3 regions of the Planococcus sp. RAB007_Raresut genome follow, and region 2 is predicted to be linked to each of the others. Evidence: riboswitches for the same ligand, from Rfam matches in the RefSeq annotation. Region 2 holds a riboswitch; each other region holds the start of a gene.
What was found. A riboswitch is a leader RNA that binds a small molecule or an ion and turns the genes downstream of it on or off. The one in region 2 is predicted to bind S-adenosylmethionine.
Positions count from the first base shown of each region.

Region 1: it holds a riboswitch for S-adenosylmethionine, as region 2 does, so the genes downstream of both, mtnK (S-methyl-5-thioribose kinase) here and AC2Q9J_RS13455 (MetQ/NlpA family ABC transporter substrate-binding protein) in region 2, are expected to answer to the same signal.
Region 3: it holds a riboswitch for S-adenosylmethionine, as region 2 does, so the genes downstream of both, metK (methionine adenosyltransferase) here and AC2Q9J_RS13455 (MetQ/NlpA family ABC transporter substrate-binding protein) in region 2, are expected to answer to the same signal.

Region 1 covers NZ_JBXYIF010000002.1:86,750-97,373, forward strand. Annotated here, with positions in the region: gene mgtE (magnesium transporter) at 1-381, opposite strand, end outside; gene AC2Q9J_RS04275 (1,2-dihydroxy-3-keto-5-methylthiopentene dioxygenase) at 565-1,098, opposite strand; gene AC2Q9J_RS04280 (methylthioribulose 1-phosphate dehydratase) at 1,124-1,753, opposite strand; gene AC2Q9J_RS04285 (2-hydroxy-3-keto-5-methylthiopentenyl-1-phosphate phosphatase) at 1,750-2,415, opposite strand; gene mtnW (2,3-diketo-5-methylthiopentyl-1-phosphate enolase) at 2,418-3,632, opposite strand; SAM riboswitch class I at 3,710-3,819, opposite strand; SAM riboswitch class I at 4,727-4,881, shown strand; gene mtnK (S-methyl-5-thioribose kinase) at 4,961-6,139, shown strand; gene mtnA (S-methyl-5-thioribose-1-phosphate isomerase) at 6,143-7,204, shown strand; gene AC2Q9J_RS04305 (sugar ABC transporter substrate-binding protein) at 7,201-8,286, shown strand; gene AC2Q9J_RS04310 (sugar ABC transporter ATP-binding protein) at 8,363-9,898, shown strand; gene AC2Q9J_RS04315 (ABC transporter permease) at 9,822-10,624, shown strand, end outside.
Region 2 covers NZ_JBXYIF010000006.1:133,470-144,093, forward strand. Annotated here, with positions in the region: partial or broken gene AC2Q9J_RS13435 (alpha-hydroxy acid oxidase) at 1-141, opposite strand, end outside; gene AC2Q9J_RS13440 (enoyl-CoA hydratase/isomerase family protein) at 158-934, opposite strand; gene AC2Q9J_RS13445 (methionine ABC transporter permease) at 953-1,624, opposite strand; gene AC2Q9J_RS13450 (methionine ABC transporter ATP-binding protein) at 1,611-2,639, opposite strand; gene AC2Q9J_RS13455 (MetQ/NlpA family ABC transporter substrate-binding protein) at 2,707-3,516, opposite strand; SAM riboswitch class I at 3,613-3,725, opposite strand; gene AC2Q9J_RS13460 (PPC domain-containing DNA-binding protein) at 3,874-4,383, shown strand; gene AC2Q9J_RS13465 (PadR family transcriptional regulator) at 4,625-4,948, shown strand; gene AC2Q9J_RS13470 (DUF4097 family beta strand repeat-containing protein) at 4,941-5,972, shown strand; gene AC2Q9J_RS13475 (hypothetical protein) at 5,981-6,370, shown strand; gene AC2Q9J_RS13480 (SDR family oxidoreductase) at 6,356-7,180, opposite strand; gene AC2Q9J_RS13485 (TetR/AcrR family transcriptional regulator) at 7,279-7,794, shown strand; gene AC2Q9J_RS13490 (hypothetical protein) at 7,905-8,465, opposite strand; gene AC2Q9J_RS13495 (FusB/FusC family EF-G-binding protein) at 8,822-9,508, opposite strand; gene AC2Q9J_RS13500 (SDR family oxidoreductase) at 9,760-10,624, opposite strand, start outside.
Region 3 covers NZ_JBXYIF010000003.1:14,192-24,815, reverse strand. Annotated here, with positions in the region: gene AC2Q9J_RS06765 (alpha/beta fold hydrolase) at 1-774, opposite strand, end outside; gene AC2Q9J_RS06760 (gamma carbonic anhydrase) at 887-1,399, shown strand; gene metK (methionine adenosyltransferase) at 1,445-2,641, opposite strand; SAM riboswitch class I at 2,845-2,959, opposite strand; gene pckA (phosphoenolpyruvate carboxykinase (ATP)) at 3,195-4,784, shown strand; gene AC2Q9J_RS06745 (alpha/beta hydrolase family protein) at 4,824-5,615, opposite strand; gene ytkD (RNA deprotection pyrophosphohydrolase) at 5,596-6,054, opposite strand; gene AC2Q9J_RS06735 (Dps family protein) at 6,125-6,571, opposite strand; gene yidD (membrane protein insertion efficiency factor YidD) at 6,686-6,916, shown strand; gene AC2Q9J_RS06725 (metal ABC transporter solute-binding protein, Zn/Mn family) at 7,005-7,994, shown strand; gene AC2Q9J_RS06720 (hypothetical protein) at 8,121-8,546, shown strand; gene AC2Q9J_RS06715 (group-specific protein) at 8,571-8,978, opposite strand; gene AC2Q9J_RS06710 (hypothetical protein) at 8,978-9,556, opposite strand; gene AC2Q9J_RS06705 (hypothetical protein) at 9,557-10,132, opposite strand; gene AC2Q9J_RS06700 (hypothetical protein) at 10,169-10,441, opposite strand; gene AC2Q9J_RS06695 (hypothetical protein) at 10,533-10,624, opposite strand, start outside.

The sequences.
Region 1 (10,624 bases), on a different contig from region 2:
GTTTTGGACGATAGACGATTCGTCAGTGTTCATATTTGCCAATAATTCTTCGGCACGATGTGGCTCGATATCGGCAAGCAGCGACGCGAGATCATCATTATCCATCCGGTCGAGAACTTCCTTGGACTTTTCGATGCCCAATTTCTGAAGGATTTCCAGCTGTTCTTCGCTGTCGAGCTCATCCATCAATTCCGTCAATTGTTCCGTCGTTAAGTATAGTAGAAATTTAGTGCGGTGCTTGTCCGGTATGCGGAGGTAATGCTGCGCCATATCATAAGGCTGCAGCTCATCCATGACTTCCTGGAACTCCAGGATCCGCCCTTCTTTCAGCGACTGGACAATCGCCAGTGTAATTTCGTTATCGGTCATTAATAATGCCATCAGAATCTCTCCTTGAATCAACAGAACGCCTGCGTTCCGAAAAGCGGATGCGCGGCGTGTTCATTTGTTACACTATCCCCCAAAACGCCGGTGATGAAAAACTTTTTTTATGCAAAAAAATCCCGGCGAGCCGAAGCGATGCGCTTCTTCTCCGGGATTCTGTTTCGTTTAGTTGGACTGCTTTCAGCTCTGTACGCTTTCTTCCTGATAAACCGGGACCCATCCTTCAGTCGTAACGAAGATGCGCACAGCGACCACTTTACGGTCATCGGAAAGGGTGAAATAATGCGTAATGTTTTCCGGTACCGAAATCAAATCGCCAGGCGTCAAGTGGACTTCGAAAAAGCGCTCGTCTTTGCCCTGGATGATGAAAACGCCGTGGCCGCTGACGATATAGCGCACTTCGTCGTCAGTATGGATGTGTTTGCGCTGGAAGTTCTTCAATAATTCGTCCAGTTTCGGATTCGAGTCGGAAAGGGAAATGACGTCAGCCGCTTTGTAGCCGCGGCGCTCGGAGATGTCGTCGATTTCCGCTTTGAACGCTTGCAGGATCTGTTCTTTCTCGTCATCGCTCAAATCGAATTTTTCGCGGAGCGGTTCCGGCAATTTATTGATATCCCAGTGCTCATAAACGACTTCCTGCTGCTCCAAAAATGCTGCGACTTCGTTTTGCGCTTCGATCGTTTCGTCTGTACCTTGAATTTTGATGATTGCCATTATAAATCTTCCTCTCTGATTGGGTTTATTTTATGTGAAGTAATGCTAATTGGTATTGAAATAAAAACTCGCTGGCCTCCAATAATTTCTTCGCTTCAAAAGCATCTTTGCCCCACACGGTGATGCCGTGGTTGCGGATCAGGACTGCGCCTTTATCGGCAGTCAGGTGTTCTTCGAAATCTTCCGCCAGCCGCGGGATGTGGGCGTGATTGGCGATGATCGGAATGGATAAGACGGCATCTTCATCCCATAAGCCGAATGCTTTGATGAGTTCCTGGCCTTTGAAATCGATTTTGCCGTCGCGTCCATAATGTTCGGACAGGACATTATTGGCAACGGTATGGACATGGAGACTGCAGCCGGCACCGGTTTTATTGTAGATGGCGCTGTGCAGCAACGTTTCGGCGGAAGGCTTGAGGTGAGTGGCTTCGACCGGCTCGCCTGCCGCATCGACGAGAAGGAAATCCTCATCGGTCCGTTTGTATTTATCCTTGCCGCTTGCTGTGACCAGAAACTGGAGCGGCGTATCGCTTACTTTGATGGCGAGATTGCCGCTAGTGCCCATGAACCAGTCGCGTCCGGCCAGCACGTCCTTGACGTCCGCCAGCTCATTCCATTTTTCCTGTAACTCTGTCAACGTCTGTTCTGTCGTCATGACCGCACACCCAATTTCGCATCGATGATTTCTGTAACATCCCCGAAATTCTCAAAAGGCTCGTAAGGGATGTTCAGTTCTTCACATTTTTCAATGAGAAAATCGCGGGCGATGACCAAGTCGGCATATTTTGCCGCCTGCAGGTCGGTGATCGAATCGCCGATGACGATGCTTGTGCCGCCGTCCGCAAGTAATTTGCGAATGATTGACGGCTTACAGCAGCCGCAGCCTTGGCTCGCGCACTCGTCGTCGCAGCCGTGCGGGAAATCGATGCGGATCGTGTCGCCCGAGAAATCCGCTTCGTTGCAATAAATGCCTTCGAATGGTCCAAACGGTTCGAGCAGCGGGTAGACGAAAAAGTCGATGCCGCCGCTGACGATATAAAGCGGGATGTTGTGCTCTCTTGTATAAGCGACGAAATCCGCAAAGCCTTCGCGGATCTCCGCCTGCTCGAGCACGTAAGCGATGACTTCGTCCTTTTTGGACGATGGCAATAAAGAAAACATCTTTTTGACACCTTCACGTATCGAGATGGTTTGAGCGAGAATCTCGTCTTTGATCGGTTCCCAGCCCGGTGGATTGAAATGCTTCATGATGGCGATTAAATTATCGTTGGTTGTGATTGTGCCATCAAAATCACAAAAGATGATTGGCTGTTTCATAATTACCCCCATAATTCCAAAGCTGTTTTTAATTCTGGCTGCTGTTCACTGGCGTTTTCCAAGCTTTGCTGTTGCAGGACGGCATCGACCGCCTGGCGGAATGCTTTCCCGCCGCCTGCTGCGCCGTCCGGATGTCCATGGACCCCGCCGCCTGCATTGATGATGCTGTCGATTCCGAAATCGTTGATGAGCAGCGGCACGAGTCCCGGATGAATGCCTGCGGAAGGAACCGGGAACGTTGGCTTTAACAGGCTGTCATTTGTTAACTGTTCGCCGAGCGCCAGTGCCGCTGTCTTCTCCATAGCAACACTGCCGTAAGGAGAGGGAAACAGTGAAAAGTCAGCGCCGGCGTAGCGCGTCAATTTGCCGAGCGCGAGCGGTGCCGCGACGCCGTAGAACGGAGAAGAAGTGAACGCACCGCTGAATGCCGGATGCGCCATGAGCGGCAGAGCGATGTCATCGTCTTCCGCCAATTCCTGCAGCACATCAAGTCCGTAGGCATGAACATTGAACAGCAATGCATCGGCACCGAGTTCACGGGCTTTTCGTGCCTTGTCGCGTAATTGTGATGTGCGGCCCGAGAGGTTCACCGCGTAAAGTGTACGGTGGCCGGTTTCGGCATAAACTTCGTGCAGAACTTGTTTTGCAGCGGTGATGCGCTGTTCAAAAGGAGTCAGCTGATTGTCGAACAGGATTTCGTCGTCTTTGACCAGATCGACGCCGCCGAGCGCCTGCTGTCTGAGCTGCGCCGTTAAATAATTGATGTCTCGGCCAATCACGCCTTTGAAGATGCTCATGACGAGCGGGCGGCCGTGGACGTCGAGCAACCCGCGGATGCCGTCGATACCGAAGCGCGGTCCCGGAAATTGTTTCAATAGACCTTCTTCAAACTCGAGGTCCAATAATCTCACTTCACCGTCGAGCGACAATTTGCCGAACACGGTGGTCAGGATAGCCGGCAGATCCGCCGAGAAATTCGCGCTTGGGTAGGAAACTTTGATATGCGCTTTGATTGCATCGGGCTTGAGGGGGTGAGGGCTTTGTGGAAATTCCTCCACCGACACCACATGGCCTTTATGCTTTTTCAATTGCTCCTGCTCGAGGAGCGGCAAGTCGGTCCACGACCCGATTGTGAGTCCGAGCGCGATGCCTTCCGCTTTCTTCTCAAATGACCCCGCTTTGCCGTATACCTGGTAGCTCGCTGTCAGTCTGCTCATATGTGACACTCCTTAAGTTCTTTTCCTGAAAAATAAAAAACCTCTTCAAATAAGAAGAGGTTAAGGGCGTTAACGACTTCTTATTTCTCAGCCAAACGTTCTGGCTGCAAGAATTAGCACCGTGTCCATCGCTGGACCGGTTGCCGGGCTTCGTAGGGCTTGTCCCTCCACCTGCTCTAAATAAGAATTGGATATTCGGTTGGTTGTTGCAATAAAGTAATTCTGATTATTCCATGTGCGAAGAATTCTGTCAACAGGGAATTGTGAGAAAGTTTTTGGGGAGAGATGCCTGTGGTAAAACTGCATAGATGGAAGTGAGCGGCTCGACGCTCACGGACCCAGCAGTTTGCGCAGCAAACTGTAGGCGATTAGAGGTTTGGATTGGGTTTTGGAGGCGGAAAGGGCTCCGGACAGTATTTTCGTTTTGCGGATAGTATTTTGAGAATGCAGACCGTAAAGCCTTAATTTGGAAATAAAGATCGGGAAATAAGTTTGGACAGTAACAAGTCGATAATGGACAGTATTCGCTTCCTAATGGACAGTATTTAGACGATAATGGACAGTATTTCAGTTGTAATGGACAGTAAATCCTAAATTTGGAAATTCAACTTGTTTGGAAATGAAAAATCAGCAGTCCAGCGAGGCAAATTTCACCCGAAATAGCTGATTCGGCTCAAATCCACCGGCATAAAACAGCGACACCTTCAATCGACGACCATTTTCACCAAAAAACAGACGAAATCACTGCCGAAATTTGCTGTCACTTCAACAAGCCAGATCAAAACCGCCTCCAAAACCAAAGATCAGAAATGGAAAAGCCTTCGCCGCCAGCGAAGGCTCCTTTCAAACCCACAAACCCAGGAAGTTTCCGCCGAGCGGAAAACTTCCGCTAAAAGGGACTTAGTTTTTATTTGAAGTAAAGGGGGAGGTGCAAAAGCAGTCCGTCCACATAGCAGTTCTTTCATAAGAGCATGCAAAACGGAACGAGCAGCCATTTTGCAAATTGAAAAATAATTCAAAACTTCCTGTTGACAGTCTATTCTGAACCGTGATAGGATTCATCTCATAACAAAAACCGCATATAAAACTTAGTACTCTTATCAAGAGCAGGCAGAGGGAAATTGGCCCTATGACGCCCAGCAACCGACCGTAATACCTTCGTGAGAAGGGGCGCTTTATGCGCCGGGATGAACATCCCGCAAGGCACGGTGCTAATTCCACCAGATATTTACTTTCTGGAAGATAAGAGGCATGGAACCTCTTAATTCTGCGCCTCTTTCTTTCGGGAAAGAGGCGCTTTTATATTGTAATTTAGGAGGAAGATGACCATGACAACTACAGCAGTATCAACATATCACGCATTGACGGAAGCAGAAGCCATCGCTTTGGCGGCGGGACTTTTTCCGGCAGGAACAGATCTGGAATGCCGGGAAATCGGCGATGGCAATTTGAATTACGTGTACCGGGTAAGCGACCGGGCAAGCGGCAAAGGCGTCATCATCAAGCAGGCGCTGCCTTATGCCAAAGTGGTTGGCGAAAGCTGGCCGCTGACATTAAAGCGTGCGGCGATCGAAGCTGCGGCGTTACGCAAGCACGGTGAATATGCGACTGGCCTCGTGCCGGAAGTGTACGGCACCGATGAAGAATTGGCGTATACGATCATGGAGGATCTTTCCCATTTGACGATCGCCCGTGAAGGTTTAATCCAAGGGAAAAACTATCCGAAACTATCAACCGATATCGGTGAATATCTGGCACAGACTTTATTCCATACTTCCGATTTCGCGTTGCATCCGTTTGAAAAGAAAAAGTTGGTTGCCGAATTTTCCAACCCGGAACTTTGCAAAATCACGGAAGACTTGATTTTCACGGATCCGTTTTTCGATTATGAGACAAATGATTTCGAACCGGAACTGCGGCAGACGGTGGAAGCCATCTGGCAAAATGACCGTTTGAAGCTCGAAGCGGCAAAATTGAAACGCAGCTTTTTGACGGAAGCGGAGGCATTGCTTCATGGCGATCTGCACACCGGCAGCATTTTCGCTGATGACAATGAAACCAAGGTCATCGATCCGGAGTTCGCTTTTTATGGACCGATCGGCTTTGATGTTGGCTTGTTTATTGCCAATCTGATTGCACAAGGCATTACGCGGGACGGCGAAGGCCGCGGCACAATCATCGGCAATATCGAGAATACGTGGCAGGTGTTCGAAACGCGCTTCACGGAGCTTTGGGAAAATGAAGGCATTGAAGATTTTAAAGGCGTTCCGGGTTACCGCGAATCCGTTCTCGAAAAGATTTTCAACGACACACTCGGTTTTGCCGGCTGTGAATTGATCCGCCGCACAATTGGTCTGGCGCATGTCAAAGACCTGGACGGCATTGAGGATGCAGAACAGCGCATCGAATCCAAAAAACAGGCTCTCCACATCGGGGAGACATTGATCTTAAAACGCAGCGAACTCACATCGATTCAGGATGTGACAGCGCTTTTGAAGGAGCTGTAAAGAATGGCAATCCCATTATCGATCCAATGGATCAACAACCAATTGATCATTCTCGATCAACAAAAACTACCGCATGAAACGGAATATATTGCGCTGAACACAATTGAAGATGTCTATGATGCGATTATTACGATGAAAGTCCGCGGCGCACCGGCGATCGGCATAACGGCGGCTTACGGTTTGGCATTGGCCGCTCAAAAGCACGACACGGAAACGCTGGAAGTCTTTCACCATTACCTGAAAAAAGACGCGGTTTACCTGGCGTCTTCACGCCCGACGGCAGTCAATCTGGCGTGGGCGATCGGCCGTCTTCAGCAAGCGGTCCAATCGGTAAAAACGGTTGCAGCGGCAAAAGCGGAAATTTTAGCAGAAGCGAAACGCATCCATCAGGAAGACGAGGAAGCGTGCCGGACAATTGGCGGTTATGCACTTGAATTATTGGAAGGCCGTTCGAGAGTCATGACAATCTGCAACGCGGGCTCCATTGCGACAGCAAAATACGGCACCGCGCTCGCGCCGTTTCATCTCGGGAAGGAATTGGGGCGTGAGTTCGAAGTCTTTGCCTGCGAAACGCGTCCGGTATTTCAAGGCTCGCGCCTGACGGTGTGGGAGCTGCAGCAATCGGGTGTTGATGTAACGCTGATCACCGACAGCATGGCGGCGCACACGATCGGTGCAAAAGGCGTTGAAGCGATCATCGTCGGTGCTGACCGCATTGCGGCAAACGGCGATACAGCCAATAAAATCGGCACCTTCAACTTGGCGATTCTGGCCGCTGCTTATAAAATCCCATTTTATGTGGCAGCACCGGCATCAACTTTCGATCTGCAGATTCCCAACGGCAAGAATATTCCAATCGAAGAACGGTCGGCGAAGGAAATCACTCATATTGCAGGCCAACCCATCTCACCGAACGGCACAAAAGTCTACAACCCGGCATTTGACGTGACGCCGGCGCAGTACATTACGGCGATCATCACGGAAAATGGCATCATCCATCCGAATTATGAAAGAAATATACCGGAATTGTTTGCAGCAGTTTCAGGAAAAGGGGAAAATTCATGAAAAAACAATCATTTTTAATTATCGCGGCTTTATTGTTCATCAGTATTTTATTGGCGGCGTGCCAGCCGAAAGGCGAAACAGTGACGGAAGCGGAAACGGATTCTGACAAAAAATCGGAAGCCTCGGAACATCCGCTGTCGGGCAAAGAAGTGGCATTGATTTTGCAGCAGAATCTCGGAACGTTTTCGGCGCAATACATAGCCGGAGTGGAAGAACAGGTTGAGAGCTTCGGCGGTAAAGTTACAGTTTTTAACTCTGAAGGAGATCTGGCGAAGATGGCATCCAATCTGGATGCCGCCATCAACCAGGGAGCAGACGCGATCCTGATTGACCACGGAACGAAAGAGGCGTTGAACCAAGGCGTCGAAAAAGCGGTGGAAAAAGGGATTCCGGTTGTAGCATTTGACGCAGGAGTTGATGTGGAAGGCGTGGTTTCGCTTGAACAGGGAGATCAGCTGATGGCAGAACAGACGTTAACGAAATTGGCTGAAGATCACAATGGCGAAGCGAATATCGTAAAAATCTGGACAGCAGGATTTGCCCCGATGGAACGCCGCCAAATCGCTTATGAGCAATTCTTGAAAGACAACCCAGGCATCAAAGAAGTAGCGGCATTCGGTGCTGCCACTCAAAATACAGCGCTTGATACACAAGCGCAGATGGAAGCAATCCTGAAGCAATACCCGAACGAAGGCGACATCACAGCTGTTTGGGCGGCTTGGGATGAATTCGCGAAGGGCGCTGTCCGTGCCATCGAGCAGGCAGGGCGCACAGACATCAAAGTCTACAGCATCGACATGAGCGATGAAGATTTGCAGATGATCCAAAAAGACGGCAGCCCGTGGGTGGCTTCGGCCGCAGTCGACCCGACAGATATCGGACGCATCCAGGTGCGTTACGCGTACCAATTGATCAACGGTGAACAGCCGGAGGAGAAAGTGGTGCTGGAGCCGGTCTTCATTGATGCCGCTGAGCTTCCGGACGAAACGGTGACAACTGAAACGTTGAGCGAGCACATCGAAGGATGGGGAGCGAGCGAGCAAGGCTATACCGACGATCTTCGTGAATTGGAAGGGGAATAAAGGATTGGAGCCGTCCTCGGAATTGGGCGGCTCCTTTCGGCGAAAGGAGGGTGCAGAAGTGGCACAATTACTGGACATGCAGGCAATCGGCAAACGATTTGGCCATGTAACGGCGCTGGAAAACGGCCAGCTGGAACTCGAAAAAGGTGAAGTTCACGCTTTGCTCGGTGTAAACGGAGCGGGAAAAAGCACGATGATTAAAATACTTTCAGGAGTTTATGGCCAAGACAGCGGCGAAATCAGGCTGGACGGAGAAGTCATTTCCCTGCGTTCACCGAAACAGGCCAAAGAACACGGCATTTATTGCGTTTACCAGGAAGTCGATACGGCCATTGTTGCGGATCTGACGGTCGCTGAAAATATCCTGATGGACAGTTTTGCTTCAGGCAGCAATTTCCTGTTGTCGAAACAGAAGATCAACAAGCAGGCGAAAGAAGCGCTGACCCAATTGCAGTCGGAGGAAATCGCCGTAACTCGAAAAGCGGGCACGCTCACTTTGGCGGAGAAACAGCTGGTGCTGATCGCCCGGGCGCTCGTGCATTCGGCAAAGCTCATCATCTTCGATGAACCGACAGCGCCCTTATCATTGACGGAATCGGACAAACTGTTTTCAGTCATCCGAAAATTGAGCAGCGAAGGCGTCGGCTGTGTATTCATTTCCCACCGGCTGCCGGAAGTATTCGAAATCAGCGACCGCATCACTGTGATGCGCGAAGGGAAATGGGTAAACACTTTCGTTACGGCAGAGTCTGATTCCGAGCAAATTATCGAAGCGATGCTGGGTGAAACGCTCAGTCATGAACTGGAGTACCAGACGCATGCGACTGGCGAGAATCTGCTGGAAGTTCGGGGGTTATCGGACAGCGGCAAGCTGAAGGATATTTCATTATCCGTGAAAGCCGGTGAAATCGTCGGGATTGTCGGACTCGTTGGGGCAGGCAAGACAGAGCTGGCCAAAGCGCTGTTCGGGGCGTCGAGTTCAGTCAGCGGCTCTGTGGAAGTCGCGGGAAAACAGGTCCGTATCAAGCATCCGGAAGATGCGATCCGGGCAGGGATGGCATTGATTCCCGAGGAACGCCGGAAAGAAGGGCTGTTTGTCCACGAAACGCTGCGGGCCAATGCCTCGTTTCCGAATCTCCGGAAATTCTCGACAAGATTATTCATGAATAAAACAGCGGAAAACAGATTTGCCGAAGACATCATCGATAAATTGAAGATTAAAACCGGCGATACGGAGACACCGCTTATCCATCTGAGCGGCGGCAACCAGCAGAAAGTGGCTATAGGAAAATGGATGAGCCTCGACTCGCTGCTGTATTTATTCGATGAACCGACAAAAGGCGTCGATATCGGCGCGAAAGTGGATATCTTCAAATTGATCCGGGAACTCGCCGGAAGCGGCAAAGGCTGCCTTTATTTCTCCAGTGAAATCCATGAAGCGATCGGCATCTCCGATCGGATTCTGGTAATGTGCGATGGTCAGATCGTGAAAGAATTATCACGTCAAGAAGCGACCCAGGAAAGGATATTACTTTATGCAAGCGGTGGAAAAGAAGAGCTTAACCAAACGGAAAAACTCAGCGAAAGAGAACGCAGTCCAGTTTCTGTTTAAATACGGCGCGATCATCCTATTGATTGCGATCATCGTGTATTTCAGCAGCATCAGCGACGCATTCTTCAGCTACGGCAACTTCTCGGATATCCTCCGGTCGATTTCAATCGTCACGCTATTGGCGCTCGGCGTCACATTTACGCTTGTCGTCGACGGCTTCGACTTGTCCGTCGGTTCGACGATGTCCCTGTCGACCGTCGTGACGGCGTCACTGATGGTGTGGTATGACATGCCGCTGTGGCTCGTACTGTTATTGCCGCTGCTGATCGGTGTGGCGGTCGGGCTCGTCAACAGTTTCCTCATCACGGTCATCGGTATCCCCGATCTCCTCGCGACACTCAGCATGATGTATATCGTGGCGGGCCTTCACCGCACGTATACGGAAGGGTATTCGATCTACAATAATATGCCGCTGACTTCCGGCGGCACGGCTCCCGGCCAGTTGTCCGAAGCATTCCTATGGATTGGCCAGGGCCAGATGCTTGGCCTTCCGGTGCCGGTGTGGATCATGGTCGTCATGGTGCTGGCGGCGTATGTAATTTTGAACCATACGCGCTGGGGCCGCATTCTTTACATGACTGGCGGCAATGCGGAAGCGGCGACGCTGTCAGGCGTCAACGTGAAACGAGTGAAGACTTCGGCGTACATCATTTCCGGCGTCTTCGCTTCGATGGCGGGCATCCTGTTTACGGCACGCGTGGGTTCAGGACAAATCGACGCCGGCGC
Region 2 (10,624 bases):
GGCGCCTGAACGGATATGGCCGAATTTATGCGGCTCCAGTTTCTGCTTTGCGCTTGCTTCCCATTCCTCATGCGTCAAGGGAGAATCGTTTTGCGAGACGATGCTTTTCAGCAGCGAGTCTCCTTGTACTGTGCTGCTCATGGGTTTCCCTCCTTCATCAAGTGAAATTCGGCTGCCTTTTTTCCAGGAATGCCTGGATGCCTTCTTTATAATCATCAGATTCGAACGAATCCAATATCAGGTCGGCCATTTCTTCATTTTCCGACTGTGCGCCGTCAATGATCGCCTGGATCACTTTTTTATTGCCGTGCAGGGCTGTCGAAGAAACTGCTGCCAGCTCGTGTGCAAAATCTAGTGCCGCTGTATTGGCAGCGTCCCCTTCATGAAGCTGCTGGATGATGCCGAGTTCCACCGCTTCTTCCGCTTTGATCAATTTGCCGGTATACAATAATTCTTTGGTTTTCACCGGACCAATGACATTCATCAGGCGTTTCGTGCTGCGCAGGTTATAGATGATGCCTAGCCGCGCGGCTGTGATGCCGAATTTGCTGTCACTTGATGCAATGCGGAAATCACAGGACATTGCGAGTTCCAAACCGCCGCCGATCGCCAGTTTTCGAATCAGCGCAATGGTCGGTTTCGGAAAACGATAAAGCTGCTCGATAGCAGCCATTGCATGATCGTTGTAGTTTTTCGCTTTTGATTGGGACAAACGATTGTCCATGAATTCTTTGATATCCGCTCCGGCTGAGAATGCCCGGTCGTCGACGCCTTTCAAAATCAGCACGCGGACCGCTGGATCTTCAGCCGCTTCTGTCAGAAGAGACGGCAGCAGTTTGAACATATCGAGCGAAAACGCATTGCGCTGATCCGCCCGGTTGATAACGAGTGTTGCAATCGCTCCGTTTTTCTCCAGGTATAATTCCTTTTGCATAAAGATTGCTCTCTCCTTTTAATCTTTTTTCAAGCGTGCTGAGAAATAATTCCCGAAGCTCTGGATGCCTTGAACGAGGACAATCAGGATGAACACAGTCGCATACATGACATCGACCTCGTAGCGCAGATGCCCATAGCGGTAAGCCAGGTCACCCAATCCGCCGGCGCCGACAAGCCCGGCCATAGCCGTGGCACCGATCAGGCCAACCGTCGCAATCGTCAAACCAAGTACAATCGATGGTCGCGACTCGCGCAGCAACACGTTCCAGATAATATGATGTGTTTTAATGCCCATCGCTTCATAAGCTTCACGGACGCCGCTGTCCACTTCCAATAAAGAAGATTCCATCAGCCGTGCGATGTAAGGTGCTGTATAAATGACGAGCGGCACGATGACGCCTTGCACGCCAATTGTGGTGCCCACAACAATTTTTGTGAATGGCAGGATGAAAAACAATAGGATGATGAAAGGAATGGAACGGATGATATTGACCAATAAATTCAGGATCTGGTAAATCCATTTGTTTTCCCATGCCTGGCCTTTTCGCGTCAAGACGAGCAGGATGCCGAGCGGAATTCCAAGGATTGCGGAAATGACCAGTGAAATCAGGACCATCTGTGCCGTTTCCAAAACGGCTGTACCGATGACCGGCAGCCATTGGTTTATGAAGGTATCAAACCTTTCCATACTGCACCTCCCATTCTTCGATTGCGACTCCGTTGTCTTTCAGAAACGTCAATGCGCGTCCGACTTCTTCTTTCTCGCCTGCTAAGTGGACATCAAGATTTCCGATAACGCCGTTTTTGAGTTCCATGATATTAGCCGTCAGGATATTCGGCTTCACATTGAATTCTTTCGCCACAACCGCAAGCAGCGGCTCACCCGTTGAATCTCCACGGAACGTCAAGCGAAGCACGGAACCAGTCTGTTTCAGGTTGCTGACAAAATCATTTGAAAGTTTGCGCTGTGAAATGGTATTCAGGAAGCTTCTCGTCGTTTTATGCCGCGGCTTCGAAAACAAGTCGATTACCGGACCATCTTCCACAATATTTCCAGCTTCCATCACATAGACGTGGTCACAAATCTTTTGGATGACGTGCATTTCATGCGTAATCAATAAAATTGTGATGCCGAACTCTGCATTTATTTTCAACAACAGATCCAAAATCGATTCCGTTGTTTCGGGATCTAGCGCACTTGTCGCTTCATCGCTCAGCAGCACTTCCGGTTCCTGTGCCAGTGCACGGGCAATGGCGACGCGCTGTTTCTGGCCGCCTGATAATTGTGCAGGATAGGCGTTTTTCTTATCCGTCAATCCGACAATATCCAAATATTTTTCGACACGTTCCGGAATTTCTCGTCCTTCGACACCGATGAGTTTCAATGGAATGGCGATGTTTTCTTCGACTGTGGCCGTCCGCAGCAGATTAAATCCCTGGAAGATCATGCCGATCTTTTTGCGTTCATCCAGTAATTCATTTTTCGTAAGCTCGGTAAATTCGCGGCCGTTCAATTGCACTTTTCCGGCTGTCGGAGCTTCCAGCAAATTGACGCATCGGATCAACGTGCTTTTTCCCGCACCGCTGTAGCCGATGACGCCGTGGATCTCGCCTTTCTTCACCTGCAATGACACATCATTCACTGCCCGGATGACCCCTTTTTTTGACTTATACTCTTTTGAAATATTCTCAAGTTGTATCACGTTGCCTGCACTTCCTTCTAAAAAGGAAAAGCCAGTGGCCTAAAGACCACGTGGCTCCCCGAAATTTTTACCAGATTGCCAAAACTGAACCATCAAACTTTTCTTCGATAAATGCCTTCACTTTATCCGACTGGTACGCCGCATTCAGTTTCTCAAGCACCGCATCGTCTTTGTTTTCTTCTCTTACGACCAGGTAGTTAACGTATGGCGATTCACTGGATTCCAGTAAAATCGAATCTTCCAATGTATTCAATCCCGCTTCGATGGCCCAGTTCGTGTTGATCGCCGCTGCATCAAGTTCACTTAACTGTTTCGGAATCTGTGCCGCTTCCAGTTCAATAAATTCAAGCTCTTTCGGGTTGTCTTCAACATCAAAGATTGAAGCTGTTTCTTCTGTTCCTTCTTTCAACGTAATGACGCCTGCTTCTTCAAGGATGAATAAAGCACGTGCACCGTTTGTCGGATCATTCGGCAAACCGAAAGTTGCGCCTTGCGGCAAGTCTTCGATGGATGCATAGTCATTCGAATAGACACCCATCGGATTCAGGATCGTAGTCGCTCCTGGCACCAGATCTGTGCCATGGTCTTCATTGAACGCATCAAGAAACGGTTTGTGCTGGTAGCTGTTGACGTCTAGATCGCCTTCCGCAAGCGCCGTATTCGGCAACACGTAATCCGTAAATACTTTCAGCTCGATTTCCAGTCCATCTTCTGCAGCCACTTCAGCCACTACTTCCATGATCTGTTCATGCGGTCCGGAAGTTACACCGACGACCAGTTTCTCGCTGCTCAATTCCCCTGATTCTGCATTGCCGCTGCATCCTGCCAATAATCCTGCTGCCAATGTGAAGGCACCCAATAATCCTAATTTCTTCATTTTGTTATCCTCCAATAATATTATTTGGTTCGAAACATGAAAAAGCCTCTCTTTCCGTAAAGAAAGAGAGGCACAAATTTATCGTAAATTCATCCTCTCTTATCTTCCAGAACATCACTGTTCTGCTGGATTTAGCACCTTTCCATGCGATTAACATGGATGGTTGCCGAGCTTCATAGGGCCAGTCCCTCCGCTACTCTTGATAAGAGATTTAGTTGCTTATTCAATTGCCGAAACCTTATTGATTAATTTAGCGCATCAACTCACGAAAGTCAACGCTTTTCTGATATTTTTTAATTTCTTTGTATTTTGAGGTCATTACTATATGATAAATAAAAAAGAAATGGGGGAAATAAAATGAAACAATCAACGCGCATTCAATACGCCGCCGGAGCACTTGGAAAATCCGTCGCTGCCCGCCTATTGCCCGGCACGGATCTGCTGACAGGCATCGAAGAGTTATGCAGGGAAAACGGGATTGCCTATGCACAGATCGCCACTTGTTTCGGCAGTCTTCAAAGGAGCGGCTATTATTTTCTGGTTCCCGATTCTTCCGCCAAGCTGGGTGCCAGTTACGGGCTACTGCAGCAAAAAGAAGGACCGATCGAATTCCTGAATGGCACCGGTTTTATCTGCCAGCGGGAAGGTGAATTCGAAATCCATCTGCACGGCACCATCGCTGATCAGAATGGGAAAGTTTTTGGCGGCCATTTCGTCAAAGGCGAAAACCCGGTATATACAGTCGATTTATTGGTGACAGAAGTTTTGGGTATGGATTTAACCCGTGCGCTTGATGCCGAAAGCGGTGTGAATCAACTCTATCCGGTATCGCTTGGCGAAAAAGAGCCTAATCGTTTAACTAAATAAACCAGCTGTACGATCGCGGAAAAAGGCTGTCCTTATGTCATGTCAAATGACACTGGACAGCCTTTTTTTACTTTAATTCTTTAAAAAAACGGTTAATCTGCGGTTTACAGACATATGCACTTGAGAAGAAATATAATATAAAATATTTTCTCAATACCTTGCATTGAATAGTACCGAATGATATATTACTCGTTAACCACTACTGTTTATAAAATACTAGTGATGAAAGGAGGCATTTCCGGTGAATATTCAATTTAAAAAAGGCGTCTTGAATTTATGTGTGCTGGTTCTTTTGGATAAACAGGACCGCTACGGCTACGAGCTCGTGCAGAAAATTTCGAACCGCATCGCCATTTCGGAAGGCGCAGTCTATCCTTTGCTCCGCCGGCTCACCAAAGAAGGCTATTTCTCCACTTATCTGCAGGAATCGACGGAAGGTCCACCGCGCAAATATTATTCGCTCACCGAAGCCGGCAGAACGTATCTTCATGAACAGCTCGAAGAATGGAAAAGCTTTACGGACGGGGTCAATAAATTAATCGAAGAGGGTGTGCAAAATGACTGAACAACAATTTCTGCAACAACTTGAACAAGCTTTGGAACGGCTGCCTGCTGAAGAACGCAACGATATTCTGCAGGATATCCGAGAATACTTTGCAAACGGACGGGCTGACGGAAAATCCGACAGCGACATCGCTGTAGAACTGGGCTCTCCGGAAGCCATTGCAAAAGAACTTATCGACAGCTTTGATTTTAGCCAATCAATAGCTCCTTCTGAAAAAATCGATATTTCGAAAGATAAATTCGATAAAGTCGATATTCAGACCGATAACGCAGTTTTGCAGATTTTCCCTTCAGATGACGGAAAAATGCATGTCGATGTAGAAAACAAAACCTATCGCCAGCATCTTGCTGTAGATATCCTCGACCGTACTCTCATAATTACGTTAAAGGAAGAAGCACGAAAGTGGGGGTTCTTCACGATTACAGGCAGTTTCAAGTCACCGACCTTGATTGTTCAGCTTCCGCCTAAAATATACGAGAAGATTCAAATACTATCCGATCACGGCTCTGTCACCGGTGGACGTTTGGAAAGTACAGAACTTTTGGTTGAAACAGATAATGGCAGCATCAACCTGGAGCAAATAATCGCTGGAAAATTCACGGTGAAATCGGATAATGGCGCGATTAAGCTTAACGATGTCCAGGTAAAAAATCTCCGCGCTGAGACGGATAATGGACAGCTAACTTTGAAAGATATCAGCGCAGATAAAGTGGATGCCGTTTCTGACAATGGCGGAATAACGCTGAAGAATGTAAAAGGCGATGTTCACGCGCAGACGGATAACGGCCGCATCCATCTTTTAGCGGCTGATCTTGAACGCAGCATTAACCTGGAAACAGACAACGGTTCCATTCTGCTGGAAACAAAACGACAACCGGAGAATGCCACCATCAACGCTGATGTGGACTGGGGTTCGGTTTCTGTCTTCGGCTCGAAGAAAAGAAGAACCGTCTACGGAACCGGCCAGCATCCGATTGACTTACAATCCGACAACGGCAGCATCACAGTTAAATTGATTGATTGATTGATTGATTGATTGGTTGGTTGATTGGTTGGTTGGAAAAAGGCTTCGCGGATGCGAAGCCTTCTTTTTTAGAGATTGGAGTTTTTCGCGATGCGAAAAACATCCGTTTAGTTCAAGAACTTTGTGTATGGGAAAGTGGCGGGTTAAATCGAATATTCGGACGGCATAAAGTTATTTATTTTCACGGATTATTGACACTGCGCACATATTTTTCTGTCACCGCACATAAATCCTGTTCACCGCACATAAACCGCAGGACAAAGAAAATTCCATCCGATATAACGCCCCCTGCTTCACCAATTGACAATCCGGCACCTAAAAAAACCCCCGAACGCGTCGAAGACGCATTCGGGGGTTATCAAATTGTTTTATTTCCTATTCGATTAACGGGACATTGATGCACGCATGCGCGGCATGTTGGCGATTGTGCCGCCGTCCACACGAAGGTCGATGCCTGTGATGTAAGATGCAGCATCGCTCAACAGGAATTCCATAGCTGATGCGATTTCAGACGGCTCACCTTCGCGGCGAAGCGGCGTGTGGTCAAGCATGACTTTCATCTGCTGCTGTTGGGCAGCTTCCTGGCGGCCCATCGGCGTATTGATGGTACCCGGTGACAATGAGTTCAAGCGAGCGCCTTTTTCACCCCAAGCCCAAGCCTGATCTTCAACGACCAGGATAACGCCGAGTTTCGACATGCTGTAAGCTGCTCCTGAATCGCCTTGAGTGAATTGCTCCATTGTTTCCACTGCATTTTCAGCAAGCGGCTGTACTAATGCTTCCATAAACGGACCTTGGCGAGGCACCATATAAGCACTCATCGACGATACCATTACCGCAGACGTTTTTTCATTTGCCAATGGCAGGAATGCATCAAGGATCAATCCGGTTCCGACCAGGTTAACCGCTGTGATGCGTTTGGAATCGGCCATCGTTGGCGATAAACCGGCTGTATGGACAAGACCTCTTAATGTACCAAGTTCCGCCGCTTTTTCAGCCAGTTTCGCCACATCTTCTTTTGACGTGATATCAACCGTTTGGTAATGGACATCCGAGATGCCTTTAGCAGCAAGTTCTTCTTTCGTTTGGACAAGACGTTCCTCTGAAATATCCGCTAATAAAATCGTTCCTTTATTGCCGACCAGTTCAGCTGTTGCCTTACCCATTCCGCCAGAACCGCCTGTGATTACATAAACTTCATTTGCCATGTGTTATTCCTCCTAAAATTCATTATAATTAAGTTTACCCGTATTCAGGAAAATTTCACGAGACATTCTCTGCCGGAATGTCCATTAAGGAGTCACATATGCAAACAGCCAGGGAAATGATAATTGAATCTTTTTTAGAGTTGCTGGCAAAACGGCATTTTGACGAGATTTCTGTGAAAGATATCGTACAGAAAGCGGAAGTCTCCCGCTCCACATTCTATTTGCATTTCACAGACAAATATCAGCTGATGACCGATGTCCGTTCAAAGCTGAATAATCAATTCCTGGCATTCTATACAGAGTCGCTCCAGGAAACGCCGGTCACTTATGAAATTTGCCGCCATGTCTTTACCTACCGCTCGTTTTATCGCCAGGAATTTTCGGCTGCCAACGCCATCCAAAGTTTATCCAATCAGCTCGCCGCCCGTTTGCTGGAAATTTTCAACGATCCGGATTACGCCATTTTTGCAGGCTATGGCACCATCGGCTATTTAAGTGTTTGGGTTAAAGACGATTTCCTGGTCAGCCCCGGCGAAGCTGCGGAAAAGCTCATGAAAATCGGTTTAACTGATTGGACGGAAAACCTTTCAATGACACGGGATGAAATTCGATAGAAATTCTGAAATGAAAAATCGCCAGTCAAAACCATAAAAGGCTGTTCCAAAGTCGCTCATCCGACCTTTGAAACAGCCTTTCTATCCGAGATCCACTTCAGTAACCCCACTTATCTTCCGCCTTCAAGCTCAGAATAATCGATCTCCATCAGCTCATCAGATGCGATATTTTTAAAGGTACTTTTACCTCGTAATTTATAAAGGTGACGGGAAGAGTTTGAAACATAATATGTTTTTCCATCAGTGGGGTGAGTGACTTTCTTCAGAAATAACAGGTAGTCACCTGTTTTCATCGGTCTCATGCCTTTTTCAGCTGAGTACTCCTCAGTTTCAGAATTTTTCATTCCGATGACTTGATTGACTACGATTTCAGAATCCTCATCAAAACCATGGCCCGTATGATCTTGAATAACCTCATCAATTTCTACTTCATAGAAAGCCTGCCTGGTGCTCATCCCTTCTTCGTTAATTTCGCGGATATCATAATATAAAGGAATATGGGCACGGACAATCAAATCGGAATCAGCCTTTATTTCTTCCAGGGATTCAAAAGACTTGCCCAAGCCCCATATGCTGCCATCCGCTTCCGCTTTATCAAAATACTCATACCCCAGCACTCCCAGTGCAATCAATGAAATAATGATAAGTGAGGATGTAATCTTTCTTTTCATAGCTCCATCTCCAATGGTTGAATTTTCATCTATGAGGTCCGATGCCTTATTTGACAGAAAAAGTATAAAAGAAACGCAACTTATCTATGATAGTAAACTGACAAATTTTTCAAATCAATAGACAGAAATATTTCCCAACCTCTACTCAAACAAACAAGCTGTAAGTACCTATAAAAATTTCACATTTAATTCTTATAAGCTAAAAAAATATCAAAAACATCCGTAAAACGACTAGTCAATTTCCTTTTAGCAAAAAAACTGCTCCTGAACAGACAAAAATTTTCCCAACCCCGAATCGACAATTATAACTGGACATAAAAAAACTTTCCGGTTTCCCGGAAAGTTCCTCTTATTGATTATTTCTGCAGCCGTTCCACAAAATCATGGAGCCGCTCCAAGGTATCGATATTGTTATTGCAGGCACTGTTATCCTGGCAAATATAATTGCCGCGCTTGACGAAATTATCCTGGCTTGAACCTTTTGTCTTAGCGGTGAACAGACCTACTTCGCTGTGTTTATTGCAGATCGAGCAAATTCCGTGTTTCGCGCTTCGATTGAAGCTGCCATGGATGCCTTCGAGGCGGCCATCTTTTTCAATGACCAGGTACATGAGCGTTGAACTCTCAATCCAGCCGAGATAGGACAGCTTTTTAAAATCAACCGTATCGAGCTTCGGCCCTTTAAGCTTTTTCGCTTTCGGGAATAATTTCTTCAAACCCTGGTCCGTCACACTTTTGAACGGGAGCAAATACGCAGACAGCTGTTCGAGAAATGCTTCGGCTTCCGCCGTTTCCTTCACTCCGGTCAAAGGTTTCAAAACCGCTTTTTGTGCTTCGCTCAAAGATGGGAATAATCCAAAAACCTTTTCCTGTGCCAGGTGGCGCAGGACACTCAGCACTTCCGCGTCGCTGCTGCTCGCTTTGCCATTGACCAGGTTCTTCGCCTGGCCTTTGATAAAGTTGAACTGGTCGTTCTGGATAAACGCTTCCGGACGTTCTCCAGCTGTTCCTTGGTTATCACTAGTTTCTTTTACATGTATCATTTTGAAACACTCCTTATTGTTTGATTGGATATTTATAAGGACGCCATGTTCGAATGACACATTTACGGGCGAACTAATTCTTGCTTGCCCCACGCAAAGTATCGCCATTCTGTATCACAGGCTTTGCATGGGTTTTTCCTGACGCTGACATTCGAGATTTGCTTGTCACCTGATATCACCCCTTTCGAAGGTGCCGTTGACTCTTATCTTATAACAAACCCCGATATTTTTGGAGAGTATTGCCTTTTATTTTAAAATCCTTTTTTATTCCAATCTTTGAGCACCGCTCTTTCCTTATCAGGATCCAATCCCGCTTTCTTCTCAGTTCCGTTGCGCGCCGATTCCCATGCAAGCGTATCTCGGATGGTTTCCTCCAGCGGACGAAAATTCAGTCCGGCAACCCTTGCTTTTTGAATGCTGACGGACAGGAAGCCCGGCATATTCGCACTGTCAGGAATCCACAGCGGCATATCGGTCCATCCGTCCACTTCGTGGCCCAGCAAAAATCTTTCCTCGACCCAGACCAGATTGACTTTGCTTCCAATAGTTTCTTTGCATGTATCCAGGAATTCCTCCATCGTCAATTCCGATTCTGGCCCTGCAGCATTGAAAGTGCCGCTGGCTTTCGACTCAACCATCCGGATGATCCACTCTGCCAAATCGCGTACATCGATAAACTGGATCCGCTTATCGCGGCGTCCGGGCGCCAGCACTTCTCCGCCTTTTGCGATGCGGTTGACCCAATAACTGAAACGATCCGTTACATCATAGGGACCGACGATCAGTCCTGGGCGGACAATTAAACTGCGTCCCGGAAAAACCCGTTCCACTTCCTGTTCACACAGGTATTTCAATTCGCCATAATTTTCACCTATCGCCTTTGCCGGTTCCATCGGTTTCAATTCTTCGATTCTTTCTGCCGATAATCTGCCGACTGAGTGATTCTCATCAATCACCGGCTGGTCCAATTGATCATAAACCGACGCACTTGAGATGAATGTATAATGCCCGGCTGTTTCCGCAAGCAATTCCGCTGACTCAGCGACTGACCACGGCAGGTAGCCGCTCGGATCGATGACCGCATCCCAGCTGTGCCCCTTCAGTGCTTCAAGGCTG
Region 3 (10,624 bases), on a different contig from region 2:
AACATTTTTTATGAATAAATGCGAGGTCGTAAATACATCTTCGCGCTCTGGTTCCTGAAAAAGATCATGATAGGCATCTTTCCATTCCTTATAACTGAATTCTTTAAGATTCTGCTGCTTCAGCCAGTTTTTCGACGCTTCTTTATCAGCAATCAAATCCTTCTCTGCCGTCTGAACAAATGTCGGAATATCCGGATAAACCTGTTTACCGCTTGCAGCCTGTTTCATATATGCCTGCAGCTCACGGTACCAGCCGATTGATATCTGCGGTTTATATAATTCATCGTCCTTTTCAAGTTCGATCACTTCAGGATTCCGGGTCAGATCTTCAATTGTAATTTCGTGTTTTACTTTAATCTGTGAGGTGATTTTCGGCACGCCTGACAAAGCGCTGGATAATTTGGAAGGTGTCCGCAGCAGATGAAGCCACGGAGAAGTAAATACGGCACCTGCCACTTCAATGGAATGTTTGCTCAAATAATTGATGGCCAACGTAGCTCCCAATCCATGTGCCACAATGAACACCGGTATCTCAAGCTCAATTGCCACATCCAGCATTTCACTGACCGCCTTTTCATAGGCTTCGAATGATTCAGTGTGTGCTTTTTGAATCGTCCCGTTTTTACCGTGGCCCGGCAGATCTCCCATCACCACTTCAAAACCGGAACTTCTCCATTCCTTGATCTGCCAAGCGTAGCGCAGATGATGTTCGTATGCACTGTGAATAATTACGATCACTGCTTTCGCCTGGCCTTCAGCCTGCCATTTCCACATTTGCCAACGCCCCCTTTAATCTATCTTCTATTAATATCAGATCTTAAAGTTGACCTTTCAAAAGGTTTTGCTACCATTAAAGATATCTTATCTTGATTAAAGGAGTTTTACCATGATTTACCCATACAATGACAAACACCCGCAAATAGACCCATCCGCTTTCATCGCTGATTACACAACCATCACTGGTGATGTGAAAATCGGCGCAGAATCTTCCATCTGGTTCAATACAGTCGTCCGCGGTGATGTAGCCCCAACCGTTATCGGCAATAAAACAAATATCCAGGATCTCTGCATGCTGCACCAGAGCCCCAATAATCCATTGATTCTCGAAGACAATGTCACAGTGGGACACCAGGTGACGCTCCATAGCTGCATCATCCGTAAGAATGCATTGATCGGCATGGGATCTGTTATCCTCGACGGCGCTGAAATCGGTGAAGGTGCATTTATCGGAGCCGGAAGCCTCGTACCGCAAGGAAAAGTCATTCCACCAGGCAAACTGGCATTTGGGCGCCCCGCTAAAGTCATCCGGGATCTCAACGAAGACGACATCGCCGACATGGAACGCATTGTCCGTGAATATGCCGAGAAAGCCGCTTATTATAAATCCCTGCAGAAATAATAAAACCCGCACGAGCCATGAGGCTTGTGCGGGTTTTTGTTTTCATTAAATTCCTGATTGTTCTTTCAAAGCATCTGCTTTGTCAGTGCGCTCCCAAGGAAGATCCACATCTGTGCGGCCGAAATGGCCGTAAGCTGCAGTCTGCTTGTAGATCGGACGGCGAAGATCAAGCATCTTGATCAAGCCAGCCGGACGCAAGTCGAAATTATTGCGGACAAGATCGATGAATTGGTCTTCACTGATTTTGCCTGTGCCGAATGTATCAACTGAAATTGAAACCGGATGTGCAACACCGATTGCATAAGCAAGCTGCACTTCACATTTATCAGCCAATCCTGAAGCGACAATGTTTTTCGCTACATAGCGCGCTGCATATGCACCGGAACGGTCAACTTTCGTCGCGTCCTTACCGGAGAATGCACCGCCGCCGTGGCGTGCATAACCACCGTAAGTATCAACGATGATTTTACGGCCAGTAAGACCCGCGTCTCCTTGAGGTCCACCGATTACAAAACGGCCAGTCGGGTTGATGAAATATTTTGTTTCATCATCCAGCAAATTAGCCGGAACGACTTCATCAATGACATATTCTTTAATATTGCGCTGGATTTGCTCAAGCGTTACTTCAGGATGATGCTGTGTTGAGATAACAATAGTATCCACGCGAAGCGGCTTATCGTTTTCATCATATTCAACAGTCACTTGTGTTTTGCCGTCAGGACGCAAATATGGAAGAATCTCTTCCTTGCGCACTTCTGCTAAACGGCGAGCCAATTTATGTGCCAATGAAATCGGCAATGGCATCAATTCCTCGGTTTCATTGTTCGCATAACCGAACATCAAACCTTGGTCGCCTGCTCCGATATCATCCAGTTCTTTATCTGTCATCTGGCCTTCGCGTGATTCAAGAGCAACGTTCACTCCTGCAGCGATATCAGGCGATTGCTCATCAATTGCAGTCAACACCGCACTTGTTTCAGAGTCAAAGCCGTATTTCGCCCGTGTATAACCAATATCTTTAACAGTCTGGCGCACCACTTTCGGGATGTCGACATATGTTGTTGTTGTAATTTCCCCTGCTACAAGAACAAGTCCTGTAGTAACGGTAGTTTCGCACGCTACTCGTGCATTAGGGTCTTCTGCGAGGATCGCGTCCAGGATGGCATCTGAGATTTGGTCACAGATCTTATCCGGATGTCCTTCTGTTACTGATTCTGATGTGAATAATCGACGGTTTGTCAAAAAATGTTCCTCCTTATATCCTGCGAGATTGCTCTCGAAATTGATACGGTACTCGTTTTCCCATGTCAAGTCCGTTCCAAACATTATGGATTGAACTTCAAGCCGTTGTGGCCTTTGTACACGAGGATTAAGGGCGATTCATAAAAAAATCCCTTCACTCATCATTCAATGAGGAAAGGAGAAATCATCATAAGCACCTTTCACTCTTATCATCCAAGGCCTGTGAGCCTTGCTTCAGGTTGGGCACCAGCGCTGCATCAATGCAGCAGGTTGCCGGGTTTCATAGGGCCTGCCCCCTCCACCAGCTCGGAATAAGAGTATCCGTTCAATTTTTCATCATACGGAATTGGATATATGATGTCAACGTTTTTTATGTTTTATTCGCCTATGATGCATGAAAACATCCTATTTCGGGTATTAATTATGCACAAATGATGAATTTTCAATTCCAGCGGGTTATTAGTATAGACTAATCGAGTTAATGTGTTATACTATTGTTCGAATATAACTCTTCCCCAATGCCTTGGGAATAACCGAAAAGGAAGGTACATATATGAACTCAGTTAACTTCGCAAGCGATTTGAAAGATCTTTTAAACGGCCCTAACGTCAATGTCCAATGGTCGGTCCCACAATTGGTGGAGGCAGCCACTTCACGTGGAGAAGCGATTCTGACGCGCGAAGGCGCAGTCAGAGCCGAAACGGGTAAATACACAGGCCGGTCGCCTAAAGATAAGTATATGGTAGAAGAAGATATTTCGAAAGATAAAATTGACTGGGGTACAGTAAACCGTCCGATTTCTTCTGAAGTTTTTGAGAACCTATATGCAAAAGTACTGAAACACCTGAAAGAAAGAGAAGAACTTTTCGTCTTTAAAGGATTTGCCGGTGCAGACCCAGAGTCACGCCTTCACATCCAGACGATCAATGAATACGCGTGGCATAATCTTTTTGCCCACCAATTATTCATCCGTCCAACTGAAGAGGAAATGAAAATCCATGACGCAGAATTCACTGTCGTCTATGCGCCAACTTTCAAGGCTGACCCATCTGTGGACGGCACTGATTCCGAAACGTTCATCATTGTTTCCATGGAAAAGAAAGTAATTCTGATCGGCGGAACTGAATATGCCGGCGAAATGAAAAAATCCATTTTCTCAATCATGAACTATATCCTTCCCGAAAAAGGCATTTTGCCGATGCACTGCTCTGCTAACGTAGGCCAGGATGGCGATGTTGCTTTGTTCTTCGGCTTGTCCGGAACAGGGAAAACGACGCTTTCCGCTGACCAGGACCGCAAACTGATCGGTGATGACGAGCACGGCTGGTCTGATAACGGCGTTTTCAATATCGAAGGCGGCTGCTATGCGAAAACCATCAACCTTTCGCGTGAAAATGAGCCACAGATTTTTGATGCAATCCGTTTCGGATCTGTTCTTGAAAATGTTGTCGTTGATTTAGAAACACGTATTCCCGATTACGATGATGGTTCATTGACTGAAAACACACGTGCTGCTTATCCGATTGATGCAATCGACAACAGCATCCATCCTTCAATGGCTGGACATCCGAAAACGATCGTCTTTTTGACTGCTGATGCATTCGGCGTATTGCCTCCTATCAGCCGTTTGTCGAAGGAACAGGCAATGTACCATTTCCTAAGCGGCTATACATCGAAACTGGCAGGCACTGAGCGTGGCATCACTTCTCCGGAAGCGACATTCTCAACTTGCTTCGGTTCACCTTTCCTTCCATTGCAAGCAACTGTCTACGCAGAAATGCTCGGCAATAAAATCGATGAACACGAAGTGGAAGTTTTCCTTGTAAACACTGGCTGGACTGGCGGCGAATACGGCGTCGGCAACCGCATGAAACTTTCTTATACACGTACTATGGTTCGCGCAGCAATCAAAGGCGAATTGAACAATGTTAAGACTGAACAGGAAGCTGTCTTCGGACTAAGCATTCCTCAGGAAATTCCTGGCGTGCCAACTGAGGTTCTTAATCCTCGTGACGCTTGGTCTGACAAAGAAGCTTACGATGCGAAAGCACAGGAGCTTGCTCAGAAATTCCAGGACAACTTCAAGAAATTCGGTTCCGTATCAGCTGACATCAGCGCTCAAGGCGGACCATTGAATAATTAATAAGCAAAAGCACATCCGGCAAGTTGCCGGATGTGCTTTTTAATTTGCAGTATCCTGTTCTTTTTCTTTCATCCAATGCGCTAACGCGGCAACTGTCTTACGGTTTGCTGTCGGTGGAAAGAAATGCGTGTACTCCGGGAAATACCAAGTTTCATGAGGATGATCATTCAGTTTTAAGGCTTCTTCCAAAAGATAAGCCTGCGCCGGCAGTACGTTGTCATCTTGCAGTCCGTGAATGATCAGCATAGGGGCTGTCGCTTCCTCGAGACGCATCAGTGGATTCCGTTCTTCATAAGCTGTCAAAGCTGTATTCGGTGTTCCACCGTAAATACGTTTCATCATGCGGCGCATATCCGGCCTCTCTTTATAGGTTAAAACGGTATCCGTTACACCTGCCCATGTCACAAGCGAAGTGATGTCGTCCCGCAGCACCGCTGTCCACAGCGCCATGATGCCGCCTCTCGAAAATGCCAGCAGATGCACGTGGCCATTGCAGAATTGTTTCAGCACATCCACTGCATGCACCGCGTCCCAGCGATCGGCACCTGCAAATTCATCGCGCCCTTCTCCACCTCTGTTGCCCCGGTAATAAGGCGCAAACACTACAAAGCCTTGAGCGGCATATTGGGCAGCCCGTGCCGGCCTCACCATGCCAATTGACTGGATACCGCCGCGCAAGTAAAGCATTCCGCTGTAATTTCCCGGCTTTTTCGGCTCCGCCAGTAGACCTTTGACCTTCAAACCTTCTGACCAATAAACGATTTCCGTCAGCTTCACATGGGGATTCGGCGAAGGGTAAATTCTTTTTGATTTAATCTTCCCATTTTCCATCCAGTTTCACCCGCTCCATAATTTGTTTCATTCCTTCATCTTTCATCAGAAAGCTGAAGTCGCTGTCCAAGTCCAAACTATCAACCATAACAGCTCCATTTGTTTCCATCAGATCAATTTCATCTACCGCTGCAACAGTTCCTGTAAATACCGTCTTAGAAAATGGCGGCTCGCTATGGACCAAGTATTCCGCAAACCATTCAAGCTCTTCGATTACGCCGCCTGTTTCCTCGTATACTTCCCTTTTGGCGGCTTCGGCCAAACTTTCTCCTGCTTCCGCTTTGCCACCGGGAAACTCCAGCCCCCGCTCCCTGTGTTCGGTCAGCAGCCACTTTCCTTTGAATTTCGCAATAACCAGTACGTGTCGGCTTTCCACTTGAAAAGCATCCTTTTCAAACGATAACCGGCAAGTGAAGCCATTCAAATCCGTATATTCCATCCTGTCTCACTCCTGAACAAATAAAAAAAGCGCACACAATTCGTAACGTGTGCGCTTGTGTAATTTTATTTTACTTCTTTTCGCCAAGGAATGCTGAAAGCATCCATGAATGCTTCTCAAGGTTCTGGTGAATGGCATTCAACATATCTTCTGTCATATCGTCGCCGTCTTCAGCTGCATATTCCATGCCTTTTTTCAGCGACGCCATAATTTTATCGTAATCACTGACAACCGTCTCGACCATCTGATCAGAAGTCTCTTTGCTTGTTGCTTCATCGACAACAGACAATTCCAGCTGCTCTTTCATTGTCGCAACAGGTTTACCTCCAAGCGCCAGTAAACGTTCTGCAATTTCATCCATATGCAACGTAGCTTCATTGTACAATTCCTCGAACTTTACATGAAGTGTAAAGAATTGATGGCCTTTCACGTACCAGTGGAAATTATGTAATTTAGTATAAACCACCGACCAAGTTGCGACTTGCACGTTTAATTCCTGATTTAATTCTTTTGACATCTAAATCCACTCTCCATTCAAATTAATAAGTTCTTCTACTTTATTAATACCTTTAAAATGCCTACAATAAACATGAAGAGTTTCCAATCTTATGGAAAGAAGAAGGCGAACTATATGAAAACAATACTCATTAAAATTTTCCGTTTCTATCAGCGGTTCATATCTCCCCTGTCACCGCCAAGCTGCCGGTTTTATCCGACCTGTTCCCACTACGGCATCGAAGCCGTTGAAAAGCACGGTGCATTAAAAGGCGGTTACCTGGCAATAAAACGAATACTCAGCTGCCATCCATTCAATAAAGGCGGCGTTGATTTCGTACCTGAAGAATGGCCTCCAAAGAAATAAGTTGGAGGTTTTTCTTGTGTTTAAATAGGGTTTGCGGTAAGATACTCTTTGTAAATAAAACGTAATCGTTACATTTTGGAGGATCAACATGAAAAAATCAGCTCTATTTATTCTATTAATATCAATACTTATATTGGCCGCCTGCGGCGATTCCGGAACAGAGAATACTGATTCCACAGCAGACAGTTCGAAGATTCAAGTTTATACAACTGTCTATCCGATCACTTATTTCACGGAAAGAATCGGCGGGGATCAAGTCGAAGTACAATCCGTCTACCCGGCTGGCGCGAATGAACACACATTCGAACCCACCCAGCAGGACATGATCGCTATCGCAGAAGCTGACCTTATGTTTTATATCGGCCTTGGCCTTGAAGGTTTTATTGATAGTGCGAAAAAAACGCTTGATGGCGAAGATGTCGAATTTGCGGCACTTGCGGATTCAATCACTGATGAGCAATTGGAGGCTGCACTTGAACATGACGGCGAAGAAGCCCATGAGGACGAACATGAAGAACATACAGAAGAAGCTGACCACGATGGCCATGACCACGGCTCGACAGACCCTCATATCTGGATGTCGCCAAAGCTCAGCCAGCAACTTGCAACATCCATCAAAGACTCGCTGATTGCTGAAGATCCGGATAACACAGAAGTTTATGAAACGAATCACGCCAAGCTGATCGAAGAGCTCGAACAATTGGAAGAATCATTCAGCCAATTGCAGGAACGCGTATCAAAGGATACTTTTTTCGTATCCCATGCAGCTTTCACTTATTTAGCGGAACCATATGGTTTTGAACAGGTTGCTGTAGCTGGCCTAAATAGCCAGGACGAACCGTCACAGAAGGAATTGACGGAAATCGTCGACATGGCGCGTGAGAAAAACATCGAATACATCGTCTTCGAACAGAATGTTTCTTCCAATCTGACAGAAGTTGTCCAGAAAGAAGTCGGTGCGGAAGCAGTGCAAATGCATAATCTTGGCGTATTAACACAAGAAGATATCGATAATGGAGAAACCTACTTCACTTTGATGAAAAGAAATCTGGAAGTCCTTGAAACTATTCTTAAATAAAAACGCACCCATTGCGGGTGTGTTTTTTTTGTAAACGATTATAATAACAAAATCCCAGACCTGTTTTCGGAATTTTCATTTTTATTGTATACTGATTATAACTTCTTTTTGAAAAGGATGGTCCAGATGAAAAAATTGCTTGCCGCTTTAACAGTCGCAGCGATCCTGACAAGTCTGATATTGACCCGTTCCATGTATGTAGAACAATTGGAAATACCGATTATTATCATTGGTACGGCTCTGCTTGCTTTAATGCTAAAGTTTCCTGAAGATCGAAAAGAAAAAATGCTGGCACATGGCATGCGTATTTTTGCGGCATTCGTAATCGGCTGGCTTTTCTCCACACTCGATCTCCTGCTTGACCATCTGTTCTATTATCAGCAAACCGGCTTTGAAGACGGCGCCTACCTGTCACTGCCCTTCAAATATGAAGAATTCGCTGACAGCTTCTTTCTGTTAGCTATCTCCTGTATGGCGGCAGCAGCAGTATTCATCCTGATACAAACTCTTTTCAAAGCACTGAAATCTCCACGTAATCCAGTCTATAAATAACATGCAAAAAGCGTCCAATGGCAATCATTGGACGCTTTTTTGCTGTTCCATGGATTTTAGAATGCTTTCAATACTCCCACTCAATGCTCCGACCAAAATCTGAACGTCCGGTAAATAATAGAAAGTGCTGGTCACTTCAAAGTCGAATACCTCTTCAGTTTCCGAAAGCAGATATACGGGTTTACCTTGTCCAAGCGCCATTCCCAATTCAATATGGCTGCCTTTTCCTGCCGGCAATAAAACGATTATAAAATCCGCCTCAAGCACAGCTTTCTTCTCCAGCGTTCCATACAACGCCAGTTCTTCAACCGAAGAGGCGCGCAGATTTGCTGTCCAGTCAAAGGTTTGGACGTGTCCCGCCTCTCTTAAAAGGCTGGCAGCTTCCCTGACCTTATTCTTATTTGCAAAACTCGAAGCGATATAAAACTTCATCAGCCCTCCTTACTTCCTTCCCCCAGATCCAAAACAAGCGGTTCTTCCTCTTTTGCAGCTTTTCGAAAGGCATTCAGCAATAGAATAAAGGCGATATTTAATATTAATAAGACGATTATCAACAGAAACGCGAGTACCTGCAGGCTTTCATATACAAAAGCTATCATGACAGCGCTTAGTCCAAGCATCAGCAAATTTGTGGGAATATAAACATTGAATAAACGCTGTGTTCTATTAAACAATTCCATTTCCCCATTTTTGGCCGCCAGCTTTATTAACATCCTGAACAGATAAAATGTCAAAACAATTTCTCCAGCGAACAAAAAATTAGAATAATAATACCAGGGGCCCCTGTCAACAAGATTAAAATCAATGAACACAGAAGGGATCGAGATGAAGATCAGACCAATTGAGATATAAGCAGCCTGCCTGCCTTCATCAATAACTTCTCCGATTTTATAGCAACCGGCTGCAATCAGGAAATATCCTATCGGATCCGCCAAGATGTCGACCCCTATACGAATGGCGAGAAAAATGAAGACGTATCCATATAAAATCTGTCCCAATGATCCTTTCATTTATTTACCCGCCCCTTTTTGTTCTATAATTGTACGACTGTCCTCTCGAGTCAAGATTGGAATGTGATATAGAGATGCTGGAAATCTTATAGCAGTACCGTTTTTATCTTCGCCATCAATCATTACCCATGAATTTAATACGTATTTTAAATCTCCTCTATTCTGAATCGAGATTGCGAAACCCTCATTTTTCTTAAAATTCAGGGGGAATTCCAAATTGGGTAATTCATCGCCTTTTCCTGCTTTTAACCGGTTCTCAATCTTTTGGACATAATTAACATTATTAAAATGATCTTCAGTATTCGGCACATGAACTTTTAAATTGGCCATACCATATGGAGGCAAATGTGGTTCAAATCCATTTATCGATATTTCTTCTTCCACCTCAAGATAGGAAACTGTCAATTCACCATCTCCTGAAGACATCTGTGATAGATAAGGTTTTGACGACTCGTCCTCAGGATGAATAATGATTTCTCCGATATCGGCTGTGAACGAATCACCGCCAGCCAAATAGACAGTAATTTCGTTAATGATAACTTCTTCTTTTAATTTACTTAATTCATGTGGATCCATTTTGACGCTGAGCGTCCTCAATTCATGCGAGCCGAATTACTGCACGTAAGATGTTCCTTCCGTAAACATTACCTGAAAATCATCGACAAAAGCCGGGATATCGCCCAGTGTAATCATATTAATCGTATTATCATCACTCTTATTTGTTATGTAGTAGAATTGCATCTGCAAGTTTTCATGTGCATAGTCTTCAAAATAATGATCCAGGAAAACAGGCTGTTCCAGCTGCTGCGAATAAGCATAAGTGGCTGCAGCAATCCAACCTAAGATAATTACGGATAAGACAATAAAAAATATACGTGGACTCATGAAACACCCCTTACCTCAAGTCTTCTCAATCACCTTAATAGTATTTTATATACGTCGGTTCTCTTCTTTGATTTTTATAAATCTCAAATGGTTATATGTTTTTCACTTCTTTTTTACAATATTGATAATCCCTTTCCATCCAAAAACCGAGGAATACTGCAGCAGCTATGGCAATCCCGCTAA